2 regions of the Kosakonia sp. SMBL-WEM22 genome follow, and region 1 is predicted to be linked to the other one. Evidence: predicted binding sites of a transcription regulator. Region 1 holds the regulator's gene; the other holds the start of a gene.
The links. Region 1 encodes ArgR, which controls arginine synthesis, uptake and breakdown. Its sites were predicted from a motif close to ANTGAATAAAAATACANT; they were not measured.
Positions count from the first base shown of each region.

Region 2: argA (amino-acid N-acetyltransferase) is a predicted target of ArgR. The motif match lies at 2,799-2,816, and genes of this name have one in related genera.

Region 1 is NZ_CP051488.1:4,441,651-4,448,049, reverse strand. It holds gene HF650_RS21355 (S6 family peptidase) at 1-1,710, shown strand, start outside; gene yhcN (peroxide/acid stress response protein YhcN) at 1,778-2,041, opposite strand; gene yhcN (peroxide/acid stress response protein YhcN) at 2,144-2,407, opposite strand; gene argR (transcriptional regulator ArgR) at 2,786-3,256, opposite strand; gene mdh (malate dehydrogenase) at 3,669-4,607, shown strand; gene degS (outer membrane-stress sensor serine endopeptidase DegS) at 4,659-5,726, opposite strand; gene degQ (serine endoprotease DegQ) at 5,818-6,399, opposite strand, start outside.
Region 2 is NZ_CP051488.1:4,021,601-4,027,999, forward strand. It holds gene mltA (murein transglycosylase A) at 1-858, opposite strand, end outside; tRNA gene HF650_RS19385 (tRNA-Met) at 1,065-1,141, shown strand; tRNA gene HF650_RS19390 (tRNA-Met) at 1,196-1,272, shown strand; gene amiC (N-acetylmuramoyl-L-alanine amidase AmiC) at 1,371-2,624, opposite strand; gene argA (amino-acid N-acetyltransferase) at 2,849-4,180, shown strand; gene recD (exodeoxyribonuclease V subunit alpha) at 4,208-6,046, opposite strand; gene recB (exodeoxyribonuclease V subunit beta) at 6,043-6,399, opposite strand, start outside.

The sequences.
Region 1 (6,399 bases):
CACACCGCGCTCACCCTTGAGGAGAGTGCGCGGCTAACTGCAACGGGCGGCTGGAGCAGTAATGCCACTGTAACCGTCGGCCCTTCAGCCTCGCTACTGCTGGCGGCAACCCCTGTCGCGCCGGGACGCGTTAGCCCTTCGCTCTATGTGCTGAAGAGCGGAGCAACGTATGAGCTTAATGATGAGAGCACCCTTAATGTGACCGCCTTCGCCTCGCTATGGGGGCGTATTCACGCCGTGGGTGAGGCGGTTATCCGCTTTGGTGAGAGTGATGTGCCGCGTCTTGTTGAAGCGCTTAACGCCGGGCAGAAGGGGAGCGTGGGCAAGCTTTTCGGTTTTCAGAGTAGCTGGCTGGGTTCGCTCTCTGCGCCGCGTGCGCGGTTAAGCCTGAATGCAACGCGCTGGCAGCTACGTCGTGATTCGGAAGTTGGAAGCGTCGCTGCCTCGCGCTCGCTGGTGGGGCTTTCGGCAGGCAAACATCGCTTTAATACTTTAAAAATTGCCGAGCTAGAGGCTAATGAAACGGGTTTTGCCCTGCGCACGGATCTGCAAAGCAGCGATAAAATCGAAATTAGCCAGCACGCAAGCGGCCGCAACAACGTTCTGTTTCTTGATGTAATTACACCCTCACGCCCTGTTAAGGGGCTGAATCTTCCGCTGATCACGGCACCGCAAGGCACGCCCGCGTCACTTTTTACGGCGGCAAAGGCGGTGAGGGGGTTTAGCAAACTTGAGCCGATTATCAAACAGCAAACGGATGCGCTGAACACGAAGTGGATCCTGACCGGTTTCAAACAGACCCCCGATCCCGCCGCAATGGCCACCGCCAGACGCTTTTTTGCCATGAACTATAAGCGCTTCATTACGGAAGTGAATAGCCTGAATAAACGACCCGCGCAGTTGCGGGAAAATGGCGGTCGCGAAGGAGCGTGGGCATATACGGAGCGTAATAACGGCGCGGGAAAAATAAACGCAGCCGGTCACGACGCAATTACCTGGTCGGGTATTGATAAAAAAAGCGCCTATCCCGCAGCCGATCTCTTTTCTGGTGTCTATATGAGCTACGCCACCCATCAGTTGAGTGGGGAGAGCGTGCAGGGGAGCAGTCGCGATTTCGGTGCAGGCTACTATGCCACTTTGCTAAGTAAGTCTGGTTTATATCTTGATGCCGCCGTGAAATATATTCACTCATACCATCACGATCGGCTGGCGTTTAGCGGACTCAACGCACGGGATTACAGCATGAACAGCTGGTTAGGCGGCGTTGAAACGGGCTATCACTACTCGCTCACTCCGCATGCTTATATTGAACCGCAGGCGCAAGTTGCGCTGGGCAAACTCTCCGACACCACTTTCCACTGGCGCGATCGCGGCCTCTCTCTTGCTCTGCATCGTAAGAGCGCAATCCCGTGGGTGGGGCGTACCGGGATCGTTGCAGGGGCGCACTTCTGCGATCGTGATTGGGCGATTACGCTGCGGGCGGGGCTGCATTATGAGACAGAGCTATGGGCTGATGGCGACATTATCCTTCACGATGATACAGGAGATACTCGGGTCAAAGCAGAACGTGACGGGCGTCTACGTTACCATGCCAGCATTGATGGGCAGGTGAGCGATAACCTTCACGTTGAGCTTGATGTTGCGCACGCAAAGTTTGGCAACATTGATGCCGGGCAGGCTATCAACGCGCAGCTGCACTACTCCTTCTAAGCAAGCAGATAAAAAAAAGCCCCTGCCAGGGGAGGCAGGGGCAAGTCGTCGGACAGACGACGAGGGTTTATTTGTACAGTTCAGCCGTCACGTGGGTGTGAGAACCGGTACGGGCTTCAATAATGCGGTAGCTGCTTGCGCCAGCCTGATCGGCTTTCGCGGAGAGTTCCTGACGGATATCCATCGGAACACCGGCGATCTGTGAAACAGAGACGGTACCTACGGGTTGCAGGTTGCTGGCCTGATCGCTGTTTACCAGAGTTGCGGCGCTCGCGCCGAATGAGATCAGGGAAGCAAGGCCAAGAGATGCGATGATCAGATTGCGTTTCATACTGTTTTCTCCTTAAGAGAGACTCAACGGCGAGAAGGGTTAAACATCTTTTCTTATGCCTGGTGCCGTTGAGCGATTAATTCATAGGGTTAGGGGTACAACTTATTTGTAGAGTTCAGCCGTCGCGTGCCAGCGGTCACCGCTGTGCGCTTCAATGATGCGGTAGGATGATGCACCCTGCTGTTCCGCTTTTTTGCTCAGCTGCGCGTTCATGTCCATTGGTGAAGAGGCGATGGCGCCGACGGAGACGGTACCCAGAGACTGACGATCTTGCGCCTGGTCTGCATTGATCATATCAGCGGCGAAGGCGCCAAATGAGAGTGCTGAAAGGATACCCATAGTTGCGATAGATGATTTGATATTCATGCTGCTTACCTCGTCGTAATCTTTTCTTTAAATTTTTAAGGGGTTCGTTTTGTGACCCCCATCACGAAATCAAGTATACACTAATAACGCGAATAATTAATACCAAGCTAATTATAACTGTGGCGAATGCGTATAACATTTGGCCTTTTTTATAACCAAGTAGCATAAAAATTTAGCTTATGGCGAAGAATTAGTTAACGAGGATTAATAAAATCAGCGGGATAGGTTGCTTTGATTTTTTGTGCGGTGCTATCAGCTGTAGTAGGGGAAGGAAACGAAAAATCGCACTATTTGTTAAATGAAATGAGGTGGAAAGTCGCCTGGAAGGGGAAAAATGCCGAACATTCCCCCTCAGCGGGGACCGAGGGGAATGCGCGGTTAAAGCTCTTGTTCGAAGAGAACGAGGATCGCTTCGTAGAGATCTTTAACGGTAAAGCCGCGGGCTGGCGTGGTGAAGATAGTATCGTCACCAGCGATGGTGCCGAGGATCCCTTCCGCTTTACCCAGCGAGTCGAGCAGGCGTGCGATCAACTGTGCAGCGCCAGGGCTGGTGTGGATGACTACCACCGCGTCGTTGTAGTCGATATCCAGTACCAGATTCTTCAGTGGGCTGGAGGTCGTTGGTACGCCCATCTCAATCGGCAGGCAGTAGACCATCTCCATTTTCGCGTTACGCGTACGTACCGCGCCGAACTTGGTCAGCATGCGTGAGACTTTGGACTGGTTGATATTGTCGAAGCCCTCTTCTTGTAAGGCCTGAACAATTTCACCCTGGGAACTGAATTTCTCTTCTTTTAAAAGCGCTTTAAACGCCTTCACTAATTCTTCTTGTTTAGCCGAGCTTCGCATAAGTCACCCGTAATATGGCCGTGAAAACAACATTATTATGCATATTAATGAATTTTTATGCAAACATTCTGCAGATAAATATGCTGAAAAGTTATGGGGAAGGGCGCGAAGTTTAGCAAATTCTTTCGTTAAGGACATCAGCATGTGGCTTACGTCGCAAATAAGAGTAAAAAGTAAATTAAATGTTATAAATATGATGTTATTTTGGTGAATTCTACAGCTATATTATAAACTCGTTAAGTTAGTTACTTAGCTTGCCGATCTGACGGTCATATTTAACCCTTTTATAAAATCGCTACAGTGGGCTGTGCCGCGTTATTTTGGCGCACTTGTTGTCATAATTAGCAGGGTGAATTAAGGTCGCCGCAGCGGAGTAACAATATATTTAGCTAACCATAATAAGGAGTTTAGGATGAAAGTCGCAGTCCTCGGCGCGGCCGGCGGTATCGGCCAGGCGCTTGCCCTACTACTGAAAACACAACTGCCTTCAGGTTCAGAACTCTCCCTCTACGACATCGCACCTGTCACTCCCGGTGTCGCTGTAGACCTCAGTCATATCCCGACCGATGTAAACATCAAAGGCTTCTCCGGTGAAGATGCGACGCCTGCGCTGGAAGGTGCTGACGTAGTGCTGATCTCAGCAGGGGTTGCGCGTAAACCCGGTATGGATCGCTCCGACCTGTTTAACGTCAACGCCGGTATCGTGAAAAACCTGGTGGCGCAGGTAGCGAAAACCGCGCCGAAAGCCTGTATCGGTATCATTACTAACCCGGTCAACACCACCGTCGCGATTGCGGCTGAAGTGCTGAAAAAAGCGGGTGTCTATGACAAGAACAAACTGTTTGGCGTGACCACGCTGGACATTATTCGCTCCAACACGTTCGTTGCTGAGCTGAAAGGTAAGAAACCTGCCGAGATCGAAGTACCGGTGATTGGCGGGCACTCTGGTGTGACCATCCTGCCGCTGCTGTCGCAGATCCCGGGCGTTACCTTCAGCGAGCAGGAAGTGGCCGACCTGACCAAGCGTATCCAGAACGCGGGCACCGAAGTGGTGGAAGCGAAGGCGGGTGGCGGTTCAGCAACCCTCTCCATGGGCCAGGCGGCTGCACGTTTTGGTCTGTCGCTGGTGCGCGCCTTGCAGGGCGAGAGCGGTATCGTTGAGTGCGCCTACGTTGAAGGCGATGGCGAATATGCACGTTTCTTCTCGCAGCCGCTGCTGCTGGGTAAAAACGGCGTAGAAGAGCGCAAGGCGATTGGCCAGCTCAGCGCGTTTGAACAGCAGTCGCTGGAAGGTATGCTGGATACGCTGAAAAAAGATATCGATCTCGGTGTCGATTTCGTTAACCGCTAATCGCGGCTGAGATGAGAAACCGGAGCCTGCGCTCCGGTTTTTTTATGGCCGTCAGTTGGTGGCCGGGTACTCCTGAATGGTGACGTGCAGCGTCAGCTTTTTATCGTCACGCATCACTTCAACCGGGATCTCTGAACCCGGGCGGATCTCCGCCACCTGGTCCATGGTCTCCAGCGCCGATACCGCCGGTTTGCCGTTCACGGAGGTGATCACGTCATTGACCTGAATACCTGCGCGCGCGGCCGGGCCGTCTGGCGACACTTCATTAACCACAATGCCCTGAATCGGATCGATACCGGTGCCCTGGGCGTGCAGTGGGGCAATCTCGCGTCCGCCGATACCGATATAGCCGCGGATCACTCGCCCGTCGCGGATAAGCTTATCCATAATTTTGGTCGCCAGCTGGAACGGAATGGCGAAACCAATCCCCTCCGGCGTCTCCCCATCGTTGCTCTTATCAAACGACAGGGTATTGATGCCCATTAACTCGCCGAGCGAGTTAACCAGCGCGCCGCCAGAGTTGCCGTGGTTAATAGAGGCATCGGTCTGCAGGAAATTTTGCCGCCCGCTGGGGTTGAGGCCGATACGCCCGGTGGCGCTGATGATCCCCTGTGTGATGGTCTGCCCGAGGTTGTAGGGGTTGCCTATCGCCAGCACCACATCGCCAATATGCGGCGTGCGCCTGGCATTAATTGGGATCACTGGCAGCCCGGAGTTAGCGTTCACTTTCAGCACCGCCAGATCCGTCAGGCTATCTGAGCCGACCAGCAGGGCTTCAAAGACGCGTCCATCCTGCAGGGCGACGATAATCTGATCCGCATCGTTGATCACATGCTTGTTAGTGATGATATAGCCGCGCTGATCCATGATAACGCCGGAGCCGAGGGTGCGGATTTCAAGGCGATCGTGCGTGGAGCTGTTCAGGCTACGGTTATAGACGTTGACCACTGCGGGCGCGGCGCGGCGCACGGCCGAATTATAGGACGCAGGTGTCTCATCGGCGCTGTCTAACGGATGCGTCGCGAGCGGGTTATTCTGACGTAGCGACGGCATGGCGGCGATGATCAGGCCACCGACGACAATACCGATTGCAATCGAACGTAAAAGCTTCACATACATGATGGGATAGTCGTTAAAAGAAGGACCGCAGCAGCATACCATGAGTTATCCGGACATCACACGCAGCGGTGATGCCCGGACGAGGAAAGGGTTAACGCAGCAGCAGATAGATACTGTCGTTACCCCGCACAATGTGCAGCGCCATCACCGACGGCCTGGTCTCCAGCACTTTGCGCATCTCGGCGATAGACTGCACGCGCGCACGGTTAACGCCGATGATCACATCATCTTTATGCAGGCCAGCCTGTGCCGCGGAGCTGCCTTTCTCAACTTCACCAACCCGGATGCCTTTGGTGCCATCCTTCAACTGCCCGTCGCTCAACTCTGCCCCCTGCAACGCTGGCGAAATCAGCTCTGCGCTGGCGGAAGCGGAGGTGCTCTTATCCAGCGTCACTTCAACGTCAAGTGGTTTACCGTCGCGCAGCAGCCCAAGCTTCACTTTCGCGCCCGGTTCTGTGGTGGCGATGCGCGAGCGCAACTCCGCGAAGCTGTTCAGGGCTTTACCGTTGAGGCTGACAATCACATCCCCGGATTTGATTCCCGCTTTCGCCGAGCCGGAGTTGGGCAGCACTTCGCTGACAAATGCCCCGCGCTGCACATTCAGGTTAAAGGCTTTGGCGATGTCCGCGCTCATCTCCATGCCTTTAATGCCGAGCAGGCCGCGCTTAATCTC
Region 2 (6,399 bases), 420 kb from region 1:
CGGGATCACGGTTTTATCAGAAGCAACCGACGCGCGGCCAATCAGCGGCACGGAGCTGGCCCCTTTGACCGGTGCCCAGGATTGCGGTTTAAAGAAGACAAAGGAGGCGTTCTCCTCCAGCAGCGCGCGCACTTCGGCTTCGCTGTGCTTCTCGCCCCATTCGCGGATCGCCTGCATCGACATATCTTCGCGCTTCACTTCCCCGCGATCGATTAACACTTTACCGATGCTGCGATAGGCATGGCCATTTTTACCGGCGTAGCTAAAGAAGTTGAGCGGGCTGCCGTCGCCGAAATCGATATAGCCGCTGCCCTGCACATCCATAATGAAGTTGTCCATCAGCGAGTTGCTGTAGGCCAGCACATAGTTCTCGCTGAGCGCCCCGGCGTAGATCTCCGCGCGCGAAGGCAGGCGGCCGCGTTTTGGCGGCATGCGGTAGATAGGATACTGGAACTCGCCCTGGCGGGTGTGGCGCGCCTGCACCACCGGCGTGTAGTAGCCGGTAAACTGCACGTTGCCATAATTATCTGTCCCTTCCATCTGCCAGGCGTCAATGCCGTACTGGCGCAGCGAGCGCGTATCGCCCCCGGCGCGCAGCCAGGCTTCAATGGCGTTATAAACGCTGCTCTGGTTGCCATACAGGCGCGGCGCAGAGCTTCTGATCTGGCTCACCTGCTCGGAGAAGTCTCCGGCATTAATCGGTGCGCCCACGGCGTCAGGCTGATTAACGAGGGAAAAAGGCTGAGAGAATTTTCCATCTTTATACTGCTGACCGCGATCGGTCGGTTTAGAAGAGCAGGACGCGAGGAGTGCCACCATCGCGCCTGTGAGTACGAACTTAGCCCAACGTGCTTTCATTGTTTCTCATCTTTTGGTTAACCCCAAGCCGGATGAAGATAACAAACCGCTGTGGCTAATGAAATGCACACGACCATTCCAACGCCAGTTTTGTTTAAATCTTAATCACATTGTGTTGTTTTTAAACATAAAGTCCTTAAATCGACAAATGTGGCAAAAAAAAGGTTGCATCAAATCGTCTGCGGCGTATAGTGCGCTTCCACGGACGCGGGATGGAGCAGCCTGGTAGCTCGTCGGGCTCATAACCCGAAGGTCGTCGGTTCAAATCCGGCTCCCGCAACCAATTAAAATGTGGAAGAAAGAAAAAGTTTACATGATGGAAGTGTAAACAGACGGACGCGGGGTGGAGCAGCCTGGTAGCTCGTCGGGCTCATAACCCGAAGGTCGTCGGTTCAAATCCGGCCCCCGCAACCAACACAATAAACACCTTAACGGGTGTTTTTTTGTTTCTGGCGTTTGTAAAAGCGCGCAGCAAACAAGAGAAAAAAATGGCGCCCTTCGGCGCCATTCTGTTATCCCCTTCTCGCCAGCGTCGCGCCATCCGCGAAGTAGGCTTTAATCCCTGCCAGAATCGACTCTGCGACTTCCTGCTGGAATTTTGCGGTCTTGAGCTTACGCTCCTCTTCCACATTACTGATAAACGCCGTCTCAACCAGAATCGACGGGATATCCGGCGCTTTCAGCACCGCAAAGCCCGCCTGCTCCACGCTGTTCTTGTGCAGGTTATTGACGCGCCCCAGCTTATTAAGCACCGCTTTGCCAAATTTCAGGCTGTCGTTAATGGTCAGCGACTGCACCATATCGAACATAGTGTGATCGAGATAGCGGTCACCGCTTTTGCTCACGCCACCAATCAAGTCCGCCGCGTTCTGCGTATCCGCCAGATATTTCGCCGCTGTACTGGTCGCCCCTTTGGTTGAGAGCGCGAAGACAGACGAACCATGCGGCTGGCGGCTGCTAAAGGCATCGGCGTGAATCGAGACAAAGAGGTCGGCGCGCTGCTTCTGTGCTTTCGCCACACGCACCTTCAGCGGAATAAAGACATCCTCGTTGCGGGTCATAAAGGACTTCATATTGCCCTCTTTCTCGATCAGCGCATGCAGACGGCGGGCGATTTGCAGCACCACATCCTTCTCACGGGTTTTATATTTCCCTGTCGCACCCGGATCTTCCCCGCCATGGCCGGGATCGAGCATGATCACAATCGGCCTGTCGCGCCCGGCTTTGCCCGGCTGCGGGCCGCTCTGCGCGGGCGGCACCTGCTTATCAAGATCGCCCTGGTTGTACTCTTCAAGCAGCGCCAGCAGCGGATCCTGCACATCTTGCGCATTCGCCGGATAGAGATCCATCACCAGACGCTCTTTGAAGCCTGCGACCGGCGCCAGCGCAAAGAGTTGCGGTTTCACATTCTGCTTAAGTTCAAACACCATGCGCACCGTCTGCGGATCGAACTGACCCACGCGGGCTGATTTGATAAAGGGATCGTCGCTGCGGATCTGCGTTCCCATGCCCTTCAGCACGGAGTTGAGATGGACGCCCTGCAGATCCACTACCAGGCGGTCGGGGTTGCTCAAGGCGAACTGTTTGTACTTCACCACGCGGTTCGATTCCACCGTCACACGGGTATAGCTCGACGCAGGCCAGACACGCACGGCGACCACCTGACTGACGGCGGCCAGGCCAACCTGGCTCACGCTTAATAACCACATCGCCCCCGCACCCTGTAATAATTTGCGGCGGCTCAGCGCTGAATGACTTCCCGACATGCTTCTCCCGAGCAATTTGTTTAAATAATGCTTAACGTCAGAATTGACGGAAAACTTTAGCGAATGATGCATAAACTGTCATCTTTTAAAGGGTAAACATATGTCTGGCGTTATGCTTCACAGAGACGGGGGAATCCTGACTTAAGAAAATTTGTGCTTGCAGCGAAGACAATAAAAGAATAAAAATACATTTTTTACGAATAATCATGCAGTGAGGACAGGCCGTGGTCAAAGAGCGCAGAACCGAACTGGTGCAGGGATTTCGCCATTCCGTTCCCTATATCAACGCCCATCGGGGAAAGACATTCGTCATTATGCTCGGGGGTGAAGCCATTGAGCATGAAAACTTCTCCAGCATTGTCAACGACATCGGCCTGCTGCATAGCCTCGGGATCAGGCTGGTGGTGGTCTATGGCGCGCGCCCGCAAATCGACGCCAACCTTGCTGAACACCACCACGAACCGATCTACCACAAACACACCCGCGTTACCGACGCCAAAACCCTTGAACTGGTGAAACAGGCCGCAGGGCTTTTGCAGCTGGATATCACCGCGCGGCTGTCGATGAGCCTCAACAATACGCCGCTACAGGGTGCGCACATTAACGTGGTCAGCGGTAACTTTATTATTTCCCAGCCGCTGGGCGTTGATGACGGTGTCGACTACTGCCACAGCGGGCGTATTCGCCGTATTGATGAAGAGGCGATCCACCGCCAGCTGGATAGCGGCGCGATTGTGCTGATGGGGCCGGTTGCGGTCTCCGTGACCGGTGAGAGCTTCAACCTCACCTCTGAGGAGATTGCCACCCAGCTGGCGATCAAGCTAAAAGCGGAGAAGATGATTGGCTTTTGCTCGTCTCAGGGTGTCATGAATGATGAAGGCGAAATTGTCTCCGAGCTGTTTCCTAACGACGCGCAGGCGCGTGTCGAAGAGCTGGAGCAGCGCGGCGACTACCACTCCGGCACCGTGCGCTTCCTGCGCGGCGCGGTAAAAGCGTGCCGCAGCGGCGTACGTCGCAGCCACTTAATCAGCTATCAGGAAGATGGCTCGCTGTTGCAGGAGCTCTTCTCCCGCGACGGTATTGGTACGCAGATTGTGATGGAGAGCGCCGAGCAGATCCGCCGCGCCACCATTAACGACATCGGCGGCATTCTGGAACTGATTCGCCCGCTCGAACAGCAGGGCATCCTTGTGCGCCGCTCCCGCGAGCAGCTGGAGATGGAGATCGATAAGTTCACGATCATTGAGCGCGACAATCTCACCATCGCCTGCGCGGCGCTCTACCCCTTCCCGGAAGAGAAGATTGGCGAGATGGCCTGCGTGGCCGTGCATCCTGATTATCGCAGCTCGTCACGCGGCGAAGCGCTGCTGGAGCGCATTGCGCTGCAGGCGCGGCAGATGGGGCTCAGCAAGCTCTTTGTGCTCACCACCCGCAGCATTCACTGGTTCCAGGAGCGCGGCTTTACGCCGGTGGATATTGACTCGCTGCCTGAAACCAAAAAGCAGATGTACAACTACCAGCGGCGCTCAAAAGTGCTGATGGCCGATCTGACCTGATTCACGCCCCGCCCAGTGCGGGGCGTTCTATTTCAGGGCGCTGAAGAGTGCTTCAAGGCCGCTGCGCCGCTCGGTGCGGGTGGCAATCGCCTGGCCGAGCACGCGCTCATCGGCATAGAGCGAGAGCCGTTTACGTGCGCGAGTAATCGCGGTGTAGACCAGCTCGCGTGTCACCACCGGCACGTTTTGCGCAGGCAGGATCAGCGCGGCGTGATCGAACTCCGAGCCCTGCGATTTATGTACCGTCATCGCCCAGGCGGTTTCATGCTCCGGCAAACGGCTCGGCTGCACCGACTTGATCTTCCCGCCCGGCAGCGGGAACCAGACGCGCATCCCCTGCCCCTGATCCAGCGCAATGCCGATATCACCATTAAACAGCCCCAGCGCGGAGTCGTTGCGCGAAATCATCACCGGCCTGCCGTGGTACCAGCGCGAGAAGGGCTGGCGGGTAATTTTACGCTGACGCACCAGCGCCAGCTCAAGCCGCTCATTCAGCCCACTGACGCCAAACGGCCCTTCGCGCAGCGCGCAGAGCAGCTGGTATTCGCCGAAGGCGGCGATAATCGCTTCCGGTTCGGCGTGGCCCTGCACCAGCGAAAGATAGTGCCTATAGCCCGCCAGCGCGTCGTCAATCATCTCCTGATAGGCCTCGGCGCTGTTGAGCGGTTTACGCTCAATATCCTCAAAGCCCTGGCTGAAGACCGCCTGCGTGGCGCGCTTATCACCGCGGTTAACCGCAGCGGCCAACTGACCGATGCCAGAGTGGCTGCCAAAGCGGTAACTTTTTTGCAGCAGGCAGAGGCTATCGCGCAGCGCGGTGGCCGCCTCGCCTTCACCTGCCGGCACTTCCGCGCCGGTTAGCCGCGAGAGCTGCGCCGCACGCGTCGCGCTGTAACCTGCATTCACCCAGGCGCAGATATCTCCCAGCACAGCGCCGGCTTCCACGGAGGCCAACTGATCGCGATCGCCGAGGAAGATCACCCGCGCTCTCGGCGGCAGAGCGTCAATCAGCCGCGACATCATCGGCAGGTCAATCATCGACGCTTCATCCACTACCAGCACGTCCAGATGCAGCGGGTTGAGCGCGTGATGGCGCATACGCTGGCTTCCCGGCTGTGCGCCGAGCAGCCTGTGCAGCGTACTGGCCTCATCCGGCAGCAGCGCTTTTTGCGCTTCATCAAGCGGCAACTGGCGCAGCGCGTTGCCGAGGGATTCGGTTAACCGCGCGGCGGCTTTACCGGTGGGCGCAGCCAGGCAGATACGGCAGCGGCTGCCATCGAGCGTTTGTACCAGCGCCGCCAGCAGCTTCGCCACGGTGGTGGTTTTACCGGTTCCCGGCCCGCCGGAGATCACTGAAATTCGTCGGGTGAGCGCCACGGCGGCGGCCACTTTTTGCCAGTTCACATCCGCTTCATAGTTTTCCGGAAAGAGTGAGGCCAACGCCTCTGAAAGCCGGGCTTCATCCGCCTCATCAACGGCATCCTGGGCTGCAAAGAACTCCGCAACGCGCCGCTCGTTCCACCACATACGGTTCAGGTAGAGGCGCGCATCGTGCAGAATAATCGGCGTTGCGCCGCTGCCGTCGCCCACCGCCGGTGAGGCAAGCAGCAGCGCCTGCCAGTCGTCGGGCGGGCCGGCCATCTCAAACAGCTGGCGCACGAGGGGCGAATCATTGCCGAACACATCGGGGGTCAGGCGTGAGAGCGGCAAACAGACATGCCCCTCTCCCGCATCGCGGCTAAGCAGCGCCGCGGCCAGCAGCAAAGCGGGCTCTTCAGTGCCAGCCACCGTCAGGGCAAACTGCACGTCCAGCGGACGCAGCAGCTTCTGCTCCATCGCTTCTTGCAGTAAAGCCTGCACATTCATGGCGTCATCTCCGGTACTTCACCTGCAAACAGGGTATCCATGCGGGCGATCAGGGCGGCATCCGGGCGGGTGGTGAAAATCCCCTGCTCCGGTTGCTGCGCCTCCACGCCGCGTAAAAAGAGGTAGATCACACCGCCGAAATGGCGCTCATAGTCGTAATCGCCGATGCGGTGGCGTAAATAGCGGTGCAGCGCCAGGGTATAGAGCTGGTACTGCAGATCGTAGCGATGGGACTGCATGGCTACCGCCATCGCCTCTTGCGTATAGGCCTGCGCGTTGTCGCCCAGCCAGTTGGATTTGTAATCGAGCAGGTAGTAGCGCCCCTGATGGCGAAACACCAGGTCGATAAAGCC